3 regions of the Frigoribacterium sp. VKM Ac-1396 genome follow, and region 3 is predicted to be linked to each of the others. Evidence: predicted binding sites of a transcription regulator. Region 3 holds the regulator's gene; each other region holds the start of a gene.

Region 1 (3,932 bases), on a different contig from region 3:
CAACGACGTGCGGCGCTGCGCCCCGCTGTCGATCGCGCTGGCCCGGGTGCCCGGGCCCGTCGCGTTGCTCGAGGTCGGCGCCTCGGCCGGCCTCTGCCTCGGCGTCGACCGGTACGGCTACCGCGCCGGCGACCACGTCTGGGGTGACCCGTCGAGCCCGGTGCAGCTCGACGTCGACGTCGACGCGGGGATCGACGGAGGGGTCGACGCGGCCCCGCTGCCCGACGGGCCGCTGCCCGAGGTCGTCTGGCGCGCGGGGCTCGACCTCGACCCCGTCGACGTGCGCGACCGCGACCAGGTGGCGTGGCTCGAGACCCTGTTGCCGCCCGAGCGCGGCGACCGGCACGAGCTGCTGACGCGGGCGGTCGCGCTCGCCCGCACCGCGCCTCCTCGGCTCGTCGCGGCGGACGCCGTCGACGGTCTCGCCGACCTCGCCGCCGAGGCACCGGACGGGGCGACGCTCGTCGTCGTGTCGACGGGCACGCTCGTCTACCTGCCGGGTCGGCGACGCCAGGCCTTCGTCGACGAGGTCGGCCGCCTGGGCGCGCGGTGGATCTCGTACGAACGGCGCGACCTGCTCACCGACGTCGTCGCCGACGTGCCGCCGGGCGTGCCGGCCGAGGACGCCTTCGCCGCGCTGGCCCTGGACAGACGGGCGATCGGCGTCGGCGACGCACACGGGACGCGCCTGCACCTCGTGTCGTGACCCCCGCCGCCGGGGCGTGCCACCGGATGCCGGACCACGCGCCCGGCCTCCGCGATCGGCCGCGGGCCCGCCCGTAGGATGACCCGGAACCGAGGGGAGGGCCGTGCCGATGGACGAGAACGCGACGGGTGACGACGTGCGCGCGAGTGCGCTGTCCGAGCGCGACCGCGCCGTGCTCGACTTCGAGCAGCGTGCCCCGGCGGCACCCGGTGCGCGAGAGGCCGCGATCCGTCGCGACCTCGGCCTCGGGGTCATCCGCTACCAGCAGTTGCTCAACTCGCTCATAGACCGACCAGATGCACTGGCCTACGCACCCATGCTCGTCGGCCGCCTGCAGCGACTGCGAGCCGCCCGCCACGACGCCCGAGCGACCCGTTCGTTCGGTCCGACCCACTGATCCACGAGAGAACCACGCATGCCTGCTTTCGACCGAGACCGGTTCGACGACGTCCCCGCCGACCTCGATCGCGTCGGCGCGCACCGTGCCGAGAAGCGCCCGGGCAGCGGCTGGGTCGCCTTCGCCTGGGCCGCCCTGGCGACCGGCGTGCTGGTGGGGGCCGGCGTCATCTACCTCGGCGTCGCGAACGACAGCTTCCAGTTCGTCAACCCGTCGTCGTCGAGTACGGCCGAGGCCGGGGCCGCCGAGACCGACACGGCCACGTCGACGCCCACGCCGTCGGCCAGCGAGTCGGTCGCCCCGCTCACCGACCCGTCGCAGGTCGACCCCGAGGTCACCACCGTCACGGTGCTGAACGGCACGGCCACGGCGGGCCTCGCCGGTGCCGCGTCGGACCGCCTCGAGACCGAGGGCTGGGTCGTCGGCACGCAGGGCAACGCCAGCGAGCGCGTCTCGACCTCGACCGTCTACTACTCGTCGGCCGCCGACGAGGCCGTGGCGCTCGGGCTCGCCCAGCAGCTCGGCATCTCGGACGTCGAGCTGACCGACGCCTTCCCCGGGGCCTCGGTCACTATCGTCCTCGGCGCCGACTACAGCGCCTGACGAGGGGCCGCCGAGGCGTCCCCACCGAGGAGGCGCGGGTCCCGTCGGGCCCTCACCGCGCCTCCCGTGTTACGCCCGTGTTTAATCACCGGTTAAATCCTCGCTTTCGGCGGGTGTTTCTCGGATCACCCGTGTTCTCAGGCTTTTCTCGCCGCTAGCATCGGGAACTGGTCGACCCTCACGGCTCGCCGACCTGGTGTTCTGCACGAGTGACGCTGCCCCGTCCGGGTGCGCAGGTCACTGCGTCGACGACCCGGCTCGGCGGCACCGCACGCGCCGTACGTACACAGCAAGGGGAGCGACACCATGGCACACGGGACCGTCAAGTGGTTCAACGCGGAGAAGGGCTACGGCTTCATCACCGTCGAGGAGGGCGGCCAGGACGTCTTCGTGCACTACTCGGCCATCGACATGAGCGGGTACAAGGTCCTCGAAGAGGGCCAGGCCGTCGTCTTCGAGGTCGGCACGGGCGACAAGGGGCCTCAGGCGGAGTCCGTCCGACTCGCCTGAACCCGGTCGACGCGCCCCGACGCGTCGACGCCCGCCGAGCACGCCGTCACGGTCCGCCGTGGCGGCGTGCTCGCGTCCACGGGCGCGGGGACGTCACTTGCACTCTCATCGGGCGAGTGCCAGAATCGTTGCTGGCACTCGCGACACGTGAGTGCCAATGCTTCTGCTTCATGACGTCCGGGAGGGACGAAAAACACACATGGCTAAGATCATTGCTTTTGACGAAGAGGCCCGTCGTGGCCTCGAGCGTGGCCTGAACATCCTGGCCGACGCGGTGAAGGTCACGCTCGGCCCGCGTGGTCGCAACGTCGTGCTCGAGAAGAAGTGGGGCGCTCCCACCATCACGAACGACGGCGTCTCCATCGCCAAAGAGATCGAGCTCGACGACCCGTTCGAGAAGATCGGTGCCGAGCTCGTCAAAGAGGTCGCGAAGAAGACCGACGACGTCGCCGGTGACGGCACGACCACCGCAACGGTGCTGGCCCAGGCCCTCGTCCGCGAAGGCCTGCGCAACGTCGCGGCCGGCGCCGACCCCATCTCGCTGAAGCGCGGCATCGAGAAGGCCGCCCAGGCCGTCTCCGACCAGCTGCTCGCCGACGCGAAAGACATCGAGACCAAAGAGCAGATCGCCGCCACGGCGTCGATCTCGGCCGCCGACCCCACCATCGGCGCGCTCATCGCCGAGGCCATCGACAAGGTCGGCAAAGAGGGCGTCGTCACCGTCGAAGAGAGCAACACCTTCGGCACCGAGCTCGAGCTCACCGAGGGCATGCGCTTCGACAAGGGCTACCTGTCGCAGTACTTCGTCACCGACCCCGAGCGCCAGGAGGCCGTCTTCGAAGACGCCTACGTGCTCATCGTCAACTCGAAGATCTCGAACATCAAAGACCTGCTGCCGATCGTCGACAAGGTCATCCAGTCGGGCAAGCAGCTGCTGATCATCGCCGAAGACGTCGACGGCGAGGCCCTGGCCACGCTGGTCGTCAACAAGATCCGCGGCATCTTCAAGTCGGTCGCCGTCAAGGCCCCCGGCTTCGGCGACCGTCGCAAGGCGCAGCTGCAAGACATCGCGATCCTCACCGGTGGTCAGGTCATCGCCGAAGAGGTCGGTCTCAAGCTCGAGAACGCCACGCTCGACCTGCTCGGCCGTGCCCGCAAGGTCATCATCACCAAGGACGAGACGACCATCGTCGAGGGTGCCGGCGACGACGAGCAGATCGCCGGACGCGTCCGTCAGATCCGCAGCGAGATCGAGGCGACCGACAGCGACTACGACCGCGAGAAGCTCCAGGAGCGCCTCGCGAAGCTCGCCGGTGGCGTCGCCGTCATCAAGGCGGGTGCCGCGACCGAGGTCGAGCTGAAAGAGCGCAAGCACCGCATCGAGGACGCCGTCCGCAACGCGAAGGCTGCCGTCGAAGAGGGCATCGTCGCCGGTGGTGGCGTCGCCCTCATCCAGGCCGGCAAGACCGCCCTGGCGAACCTGCAGCTCGAGGGCGACGAGGCGACGGGCGCGAACATCGTCCGCGTCGCGATCGACGCTCCGCTGAAGCAGATCGCCTTCAACGCGGGCATGGAGCCCGGCGTCGTGGCCGACAAGGTCCGCGGGCTCGACATCGGTTGGGGCCTCAACGCCGCGACCGGCGAGTACGTCGACATGCTGGCCGCCGGCATCATCGACCCCGCCAAGGTCACGCGTTCGGCTCTGCAGAACGCCGC
Region 2 (3,932 bases), on a different contig from region 3:
GCTAGCATGACGGGGTCCGCACCGGACGGTGCGGGCCCCTTCGTGTCCCGAGACCCCTCCGTCACCCGCGTGACCGGGCGGGTCGACGACACGACCGACGCATCGCACGCGAAAGGCAGCTGATGGCCACCGACGACACCACCCCCGAGAAGCCGTCCTCGGCGCCGTCCGCGCCGTCGGCTCCCACCCCGCCCACGGCGCCCGGTGCGCCGCCCGTCCGCCCCTCCGAGGGTGACCGGGGTGCGGCCGAGTCGTCGCCGCCCCTGCCGCCCACCGCCTTCCCGGGGGCGGCGTCGCAGCCTCCCGCGTCGTCGCCGTACGCCGGGGCCGGTGCGCCGCCGACGGGCTCGGCTCCGTACGGGGCCCCCCAGGGGGCGTCCGCTCCCCACTCGCGCCCCGAGCGATCCCTCCCGGGGCAGGTCCCGCCCGGTGCTCCTCAGCCTCCCCGGCCGCCGTACGGGCAACCCGGCACGCAGCCGCCGGCCGCGTACGGGCAGCCGGTCGGGTACGGCCAGCAGCAGGGCTACGGCCAGCCGCAGGGTCAGGGCCAGAACCCGGGCTACGGCCAGCAGCAGGGCTACGGCCAGCAGCAGGGCTACGGCCAGCAGCAGGGCTACGGCCAACAGGCGGGCTACGGCCAGCAGTCAGGTCACGGCCAACAGTCGGGTCACGCCGGTCAGGCGCCCGGTCAGGCGCCCTACGGTCAGCAGCACTTCGGGCAACAGGGCCAGGGCCAGTCGGCGTACGGCCAGCAGCCTCAGGGTCAGCAGGCGTACGCCCAGCAGCCTCAGGCCCAGCAGCCCTCCGGCCAGCAGGCCTACGCCCAGCGGCCGTACGGCCAGCAGCCCTACGGCAGCGCCCCGTACGGTCAGCAGCCCTACGGCTCGCCCTACCCGCCGTACGCCTCGGCCGGTGCGGCCCAGCCCCCGCGGCTGCTGAGCCTGCTGTCGATGATCGGCTCGATCGCCGGCCTCGTACTTGCCCCGTTCACGTTCGGGCTCTCGATCGTCGCCTCGATCGCCGGCGTCGTGCTGGGTCACCTCGGCATGTCCCGCGAGCGTCACGCTCGCGGGTTCTGGTTGACCGGCCTCATCGTCGGCTACGCCGGCGTGGTCCTGATCGTCCTGGGCTGGGTCCTCTTCGGCCTCTGGGTGGCCGGGTTCTCGTCGGGCTCCGACTACTACGGCTACTGACACCCCGCCTCTCCGGTGAGGCACGGAACGGGCCGGAGCCGCCGTCGACCAGACGGCGGCACCGGCCCGTTTCCGACGTCGGACGGGGTGCGACCGTGGGTGGGCCGACCGACGTGGCGCGGCGCGGCCGGCCCGCCGTCCGACGCGTCAGCCCAGGCGTTCGCAGAGCAGCGCCGTGTGACGGCCGGCGACGCGGGTCAGCACGAGCGTGGCCGACCCGGTGCCCTGCAACGACAGGCGCTTGCGGAACGTCGCGGGGTCGACGTCGACCCCGCGCTTCTTGATCTCGAGGCGGCCGATGCCGCGGGCGCGCAGTTCGCGCTTCAGCGTGCGTTCGTCGAGCGGGAAGGTCTCGACGACCCGGAAACCCTGGGCGAAGGGAGTCTCGACCCGCGCCTCCGTCGTCAGCCAGGCGATGTCGCGACTGATCATGCGGGCGCCGATCGACCGGGCCAGGTCGCCGATCAGGCGGGCCCTGATGACGGCGCCGTCGGGCTCGTAGAGGTACTGGCCGAGGTCGCCGGCGTCGACGTCGTCGGAGTCGGCCGCCGCCGTCAGCTCCGAGGCCCCGGAGGCGCCGATCACCAGGGCGGACCGGCCGACTCCCGGCCGCGCCAGTGGCCCGAACCACACCCCCACCTCGACCACGTCGCGGTCGACCGAGATCCACTGGCACTCGGCGTCGGTCGGCAGCAGCTCGCGGTCGACGCCCGGGCCGAGCTTCACGCCGGTCGGCAGGCGGTCGGCGAACCCGAACGCGACGTCGAGGCCGGGCGACCAGTCGGCCGGGTCGGCGAGCCGCTTCGTGGCGCTGTGCCCGGAGGTGCGCCGGGCCGGGTCGAGGAACACGCCCTCGACGCCCCCGAGGTCGGTCGTCTCGACGTCGCCTTGCTCGACCCGCGACGACGACCACGGCGCGAGGTTGTACGAGGCGACAGCGGCGGTCACCTCGTCACGGTCGACCGCGAGCACGTCGAGGTCGAGTGCGGCGAAGGCGAGCGCGTCACCGCCGATGCCGCAGCCGAGGTCGGCCACGCTGCCGAGGCCGGCGGCGGCGTAGCGTCCGGCGTGCCGGGCGGCGACCGGGAGGCGCGTGGCCTGTTCGAGGCCTGCCTCGGTGAACAGCATGCGGCTCGCGAACTCGCCGAACTTGGCGACCGCCCGGCCCCGGAGCCTCGCCTGGGTCAGCACGGCCGAGACGAGGGCGGGGGAGTGCCCCTGCTTGCGCAGCGCGGCCACGGTGCCCACCACGTCGTCGCCGGAGCCGCCACCGGCCGGAAGCGAGTCGAGCAGCCGGAGCCCCTCGGGCGAGAGGACTTCGAGCAGCTCGGAAGAATCCATGTCGTCCAGTGTGACGCACGTGGACCGTCCCGCTGGCACTCGGATTGACCGAGTGCCAGTCTCGTCCTACAGTTGTTCTGGCACTCGCCCCCGGCAAGTGCCAGCCCCCATGTTTTCGTAGCACCGAGAAAGAAGAGGTCACCCGTGTCGGTCAGCATCAAGCCGCTCGAAGATCGCATCGTCATTCGTCAGGTCGAAGCCGAGCAGACCACTGCTTCGGGCCTCGTGATCCCCGACACCGCCAAGGAGAAGCCCCAAGAGGGTGAAGTGGTGGCCGTCGGACCGGGCCGCATCGACGACAACGGCAACCGCGTGCCGCTCGACGTCGCCACCGGCGACAAGGTCATCTACAGCAAGTACGGCGGAACCGAGGTGAAGTACGGCGGAGAAGACCTGCTCGTGCTCTCGGCTCGCGACGTCCTGGCGGTCATCGTCCGCTAGCGCCCGGTGCGGCTCCGGCCGTGCCTCGCGACCCCGGTCGCCATCCCGAAGGCCCCTGCCCAGGCAGGGGCCTTCGTCGTGTCGGCGGGGTCACGCGACCGACGGCTCGTCCCCGGGCATGATCGTCCGCCGATCGATCCACCGTGGCAGGACCTCGCGTTCCGTGCAGGGGGTGCAGCCACCTAGAGTCACCAGGTGACCTCGACCCGCGCCCCCTCGTCCTCCGCCGCCCCGACCCCGGGGCTCGGCGTCGCCGGGGCCGGTGGCGCGGGGCTCGCCTACGCGTTGGGCGCCTACGGGCTCTGGGGCGTGCTGCCCGTCTACTTCTTGTTGCTGGCGCCGGCCGGCCCGTTCGAGATCGTCGCCTGGCGGGTGCTCTTCTCCCTCGTCTTCTGCGGGGTGCTGCTCGTCGCGACCGGCGCCCTGCGCTCGTTCGTCGCGCTGCTGCGCCAGCCCCGCGTGGTGGGCACCATGGGGTTGGCCGGCGCGTTCATCGTCGTCAACTGGACGGTCTTCATCTCGGCGACCCTCAGCGGTCACGTGGTCGAGGCCGCCCTCGGGTACTTCATCAACCCCATCGTGACGGTGCTGCTCGGCGTGGTCGTGCTGCGCGAACGCCTGCGCACGACTCAGTGGGTGGCCGTGGGGCTGAGCGCCGTCGCCGTCCTGGTGATCGCCGTCGGCGCCGGGCGCCCACCGGTCATCTCGCTCGTGCTCGCGTTCTCGTTCGGGCTCTACGGGCTGGTCAAGAAGCAGGTCGGCGGTCGCGTCGACGCGGTCGGCGGGCTCACGCTCGAGACGCTGTGGATCGCACCGTTCGCGGCCGCCACCCTGATCGTCCTGCACGTGACGGGCCTGGGCGGTGGCGTCGTCCTCGGCACCGTCGGCGTCGGGCACACGCTCGCCACGATCGGCACCGGCGTCATCACCGCGGTGCCCCTGCTGCTGTTCGCCTCG
Region 3 (3,932 bases):
GGCCCGGGGGCGCACAGCCACGTCGGCGGCGTGCGGTGGTGGAACGTCAAGCACCCGGCCGCCTACCAGCAGCGCATGGCCGCGGGCGAGTCGCCGGCCGCGGGACGCGAGACCCTCGACGACGAGACCCGCCGGGTCGAGCGCGTCCTGCTCGGGGTGCGCATCCGCGAGGGGCTGCCGACCGCCGAGCTCGACGACGAGGGTCGTCGGGCCGTCGCGGGTCTCATCGCCGACGGCTGGGTCGAGGGCCGGCCGGCCCTGCAGGGTCGCGTGGTGCTGACCCGCGAGGGTCGTCTCATGGCCGACGCCGTCGTGCGGCGGTTGCTGCCCGACTGACGGCACGCCGCGTCGGGACGCCGCCTGCCCCGAGGCGCACGCAGGGGGAGTCGCGAGCCCAGGAGGCGCGGGCCCAGGACGCAGGAGGCGCGGCTCCCGGGGGAGTCGCGCCTCGCGTCGTGCCCGTCCGGGCCGATCGACCGGCTACTTGACGAACTCGATGGTCAGCGGGTACTTGTACCACTGGCCCTTGTTCGCGGCGACGGCCGCGATGATCGAGAAGACGATGATCAGGACGTAGATGATCGCGCCGAGCAAGCCCCCGATGACGATCACGGTCAGGATCGCCGACACGACGTAGCCGATCGCCATCGTGATCTGGAAGTTCAGCGCCGTCCTGGTGTGCTCACGGATGAAGGGTCCGCGGTCCTTCAGGACGAGGTAGCCGACGAGCGCCGGGACGAAGACGAAGAGGATGCCGCCGAGGTGGATGAGGGTCGCCCAGAGCTTCTCGTCCTCAGGGCGCATCGGCTGGACGGGCTGCGGCTGCTGGCCGTGGCCCGGCTGCTGGCCGCCCTGCTGGCCGTAGCCGCCCTGCTGGCCGTAGCCGCCCTGTCGGCCGTAGCCCTGACCGGGCTGCGGGCCGTTCGGCTGGGCGGGAGGGGTGTCGGTCATGGCTGCACCTGTTCCGTGAGTGTCGTGCGGATCGTCCCCGCCACCCTAGGGCAGCGGCGTGGGACGCGAGTAGGCCGGGCGACGGAGGTGTCGTACGATTGGCAGTCCGGCACGACGAGTGCCAGGCCCGGTCGCCCGGAGGCGGACGACCAGGGGGGGCGTCGAGCGAAGAGAGGTGCGGCATGGTCTCCGAACGTGGTCTCGAAGTGCTGCGCGTCATCGTGCACGACTACGTCGCCTCTCGTGAGCCGGTGGGGTCGAAGTCGATCGTCGAGCGTCACCAGTTCGGCGTCTCGGCCGCGACCATCCGCAACGACATGGCGCTGCTCGAAGAAGAAGAGCTCATCGCGGCACCGCACACCTCGTCGGGGCGCGTGCCGACCGACAAGGGCTACCGACTCTTCGTCAACCAGCTCGCCGACCTGCGGCCGCTGAGCTCGGCCCAACGTCAGGCCATCGAGACCTTCCTCGGCGACTCGACCGACCTCGACGAGGTGCTCGGTCGGACGGTCCGGCTGCTGTCACAGCTGACCAACCAGGTGGCGCTCGTGCAGTACCCCACCTTCTCCCGCGCCCGCGTGCGCCACGTCGAGCTGGTCAGCCTCGGTGACGGCCGCGTCATGACCGTGCTGATCACCGACAGCGGTCAGGTCGAGCAGCGGGTGGTCGACATCCGCTCCACCGTCGACGAGTCGTTCCTGTCCGAGCTGCGGGCGGCGATCAACGCCGCGATCGGCGGTCGTCCCCTCGGCGAGGCGTCCGCGGCCCTGGTCGACCTGCCCGCCCGGTTCCGGCCGGACCTCGCCGCGATCGTCGGCGTGGTGGTCGCCAGCCTGACCGAACAGATCGCCGCCGGGCGCCAGGACCGTCTCGTCATGGCCGGCGCCGCGAACCTCGTGCGCACGGGCGACGACTTCAGCGGTGACCTCTACCCGGTGCTCGAGGCGATCGAAGAGCAGGTGGCGCTGCTGCGGCTCTTCGGCGAGATGCAGCTCGACGCGGTCGACGTGGCGGCGAGCATCGGCCGCGAGAACGCCTCGTTCGGGCTGTCGCAGGCCTCCGTGCTGGCCAGCGGCTACTCGACGCAGGGCAGCGAGGTCGCCAGGCTCGGCGTCCTCGGCCCCATGCGCATGGACTACTCGACCAACATGGCGGCCGTCCGGGCCGTCGCCCGCTACCTGTCGTCGCTGCTCGCCGAGCGGTAGACCACGATGGCGGCCCCGGCCGCTCCACGACCCCACCCCGTCCCGGTCCGCCGGGCCCGGCCCCGCCGGGACACCACCACACCACACCAGAGGCAGACGAGAACCAGTGGCAGATCATTACGACGTCCTCGGAGTCGACCGTCAGGCGACCCCGGAAGAGATCAAGAAGGCTTACCGCAAGCTCGCCCGCGAGCTGCACCCCGACGTCAACCCGAGCCCCGAGGCGTCCGAGCGGTTCAAGGACGTCACGCACGCCTACGACGTCCTCAGCGACCCCCAGCAGCGTGAGCGGTACGACCTCGGCCCCCAGCCCGGCTTCGGGGGCGGCGGCGGAGGCGCGGCAGGCTTCGGCGACATCTTCGACGCGTTCTTCGGCGGCGGTGGCCAGGGGCAGCGCCAGGGGCCCCGGTCGCGCCGCGAACGAGGTCAGGACGCCCTGCTGCGACTCGAGGTCGACCTCGACGACATCGTCTTCGGCACGCAGCGCGACATCGAGGTCGACACGGCCGTCCTCTGCGACACCTGCAGCGGCTCGTGCTGCGCGCCGGGAACGTCGCCCCAGACCTGCGACATCTGCGGCGGATCGGGCCAGATCCAGCGCACCGTGCGATCGCTGCTCGGCAACGTCATGACCTCGAGCCCCTGCGGCACCTGCCGCGGCTACGGCACGGTCATCCCGAACCCGTGCCCGACCTGCCAGGGCCAGGGTCGCGTCCGCGCCCGTCGGTCCATCCCCATCGACATCCCCGCGGGCGTCGACACCGGCCTGCGGCTGCAACTGCCCGGTCAGGGCGAGGTCGGTCAGGCCGGCGGCCCGAACGGCGACCTGTACCTCGAGGTCAAGGTGCGCCACCACGACACCTACAGCCGCAACGGCGACGACCTGCTGGCGACGCTCGAGGTGCAGATGGCCGACGCCATCCTCGGCACGTCGACCACGCTCACCGGGCTGGACGGCGAGATCGAGGTCGAGATCAAGCCCGGCACGCAGAGCGCCGACGTCATCACCGTGAAAGATCGGGGCATCACGCGGCTGCGCGGCACCGGGCGCGGCGACCTCAAGATCGGCGTGCAGGTCGTCACCCCGACGAAGCTCAGCCACAAAGAGCGCGAGCTGATCGAGAAGTTCGCCTCGGGCCGACGCTCGCCGGCACCCGAGCTCTCGCACTTCCAGCAGGGGCTGTTCGGCAAGCTGCGCGATCGATTCCTGAACTTCTGACCGTGGCGCACTTCTACCTGGTCGACGAGCTGACAGACGCCGAGGCGGGGTCCACCGTCGAGGTGACCGGTTCCGAGGCACGGCACGCGGTCACGGTCAGCCGCGTCCGGGTCGGTGAGACACTCACGCTCGGCAACGCCCGGGGGCTGGTGGTGCACGGCGAGGTGACCGAGGCGGCCCCCGACCGACTCGTGCTGCTCGCCACGCGCGTGCTCCGGCACGAGCGCCCGTCGACCCGGCTCGTCCTCGCCCAGGCCCTGGCCAAGGGCGACCGCGACGAGCTCGCCGTGCAGGCGGCCACCGAGCTCGGCGTGGACGAGATCGTCCCGTGGGCGGCCGCGCGCAGCGTCTCCCGGTGGGAGGGGCCGAAGGTCGCCAAGGGGCTCACCCGGTGGTCGTCGATCGTCCGCGAGGCGACGAAGCAGTCCATCCGCCCGTGGGCCCCCGAGGTGACCGGGCTCGCGACGACGAAGACCCTGGCCGCGCGCGCCTCCCGCGATCTCGTGCTCGTGCTCGAGCCCTCGGCCGAGGTGGCGCTGACGGCCGTCGACCTGACC

Evidence for each region. The regulator HrcA, encoded in region 3, represses chaperone genes, less so after heat shock. The targets are predictions, from matches to a motif close to TTNGCACTCGNNNNNNNCGAGTGCNAA.
Region 1: groL (chaperonin GroEL) is a predicted target of HrcA. The motif match lies at 2,348-2,374, and genes of this name have one in related genera.
Region 2: groES (co-chaperone GroES) is a predicted target of HrcA. The motif match lies at 2,567-2,593, and genes of this name have one in related genera.

What each region holds. Positions count from the first base shown of each region.
Region 1 covers NZ_JADKSD010000002.1:495,136-499,067, forward strand. Annotated here, with positions in the region: gene ITJ55_RS09385 (DUF2332 domain-containing protein) at 1-706, shown strand, start outside; gene ITJ55_RS09390 (DUF3263 domain-containing protein) at 816-1,103, shown strand; gene ITJ55_RS09395 (LytR C-terminal domain-containing protein) at 1,122-1,706, shown strand; gene ITJ55_RS09400 (cold-shock protein) at 2,013-2,216, shown strand; gene groL (chaperonin GroEL) at 2,416-3,932, shown strand, end outside.
Region 2 covers NZ_JADKSD010000002.1:298,536-302,467, forward strand. Annotated here, with positions in the region: gene ITJ55_RS08515 (DUF4190 domain-containing protein) at 123-1,193, shown strand; gene ITJ55_RS08520 (class I SAM-dependent methyltransferase) at 1,341-2,534, opposite strand; gene groES (co-chaperone GroES) at 2,679-2,975, shown strand; gene rarD (EamA family transporter RarD) at 3,171-3,932, shown strand, end outside.
Region 3 covers NZ_JADKSD010000001.1:584,748-588,679, reverse strand. Annotated here, with positions in the region: gene hemW (radical SAM family heme chaperone HemW) at 1-336, shown strand, start outside; gene ITJ55_RS02780 (DUF4870 domain-containing protein) at 481-951, opposite strand; gene hrcA (heat-inducible transcriptional repressor HrcA) at 1,134-2,156, shown strand; gene dnaJ (molecular chaperone DnaJ) at 2,263-3,375, shown strand; gene ITJ55_RS02765 (16S rRNA (uracil(1498)-N(3))-methyltransferase) at 3,378-3,932, shown strand, end outside.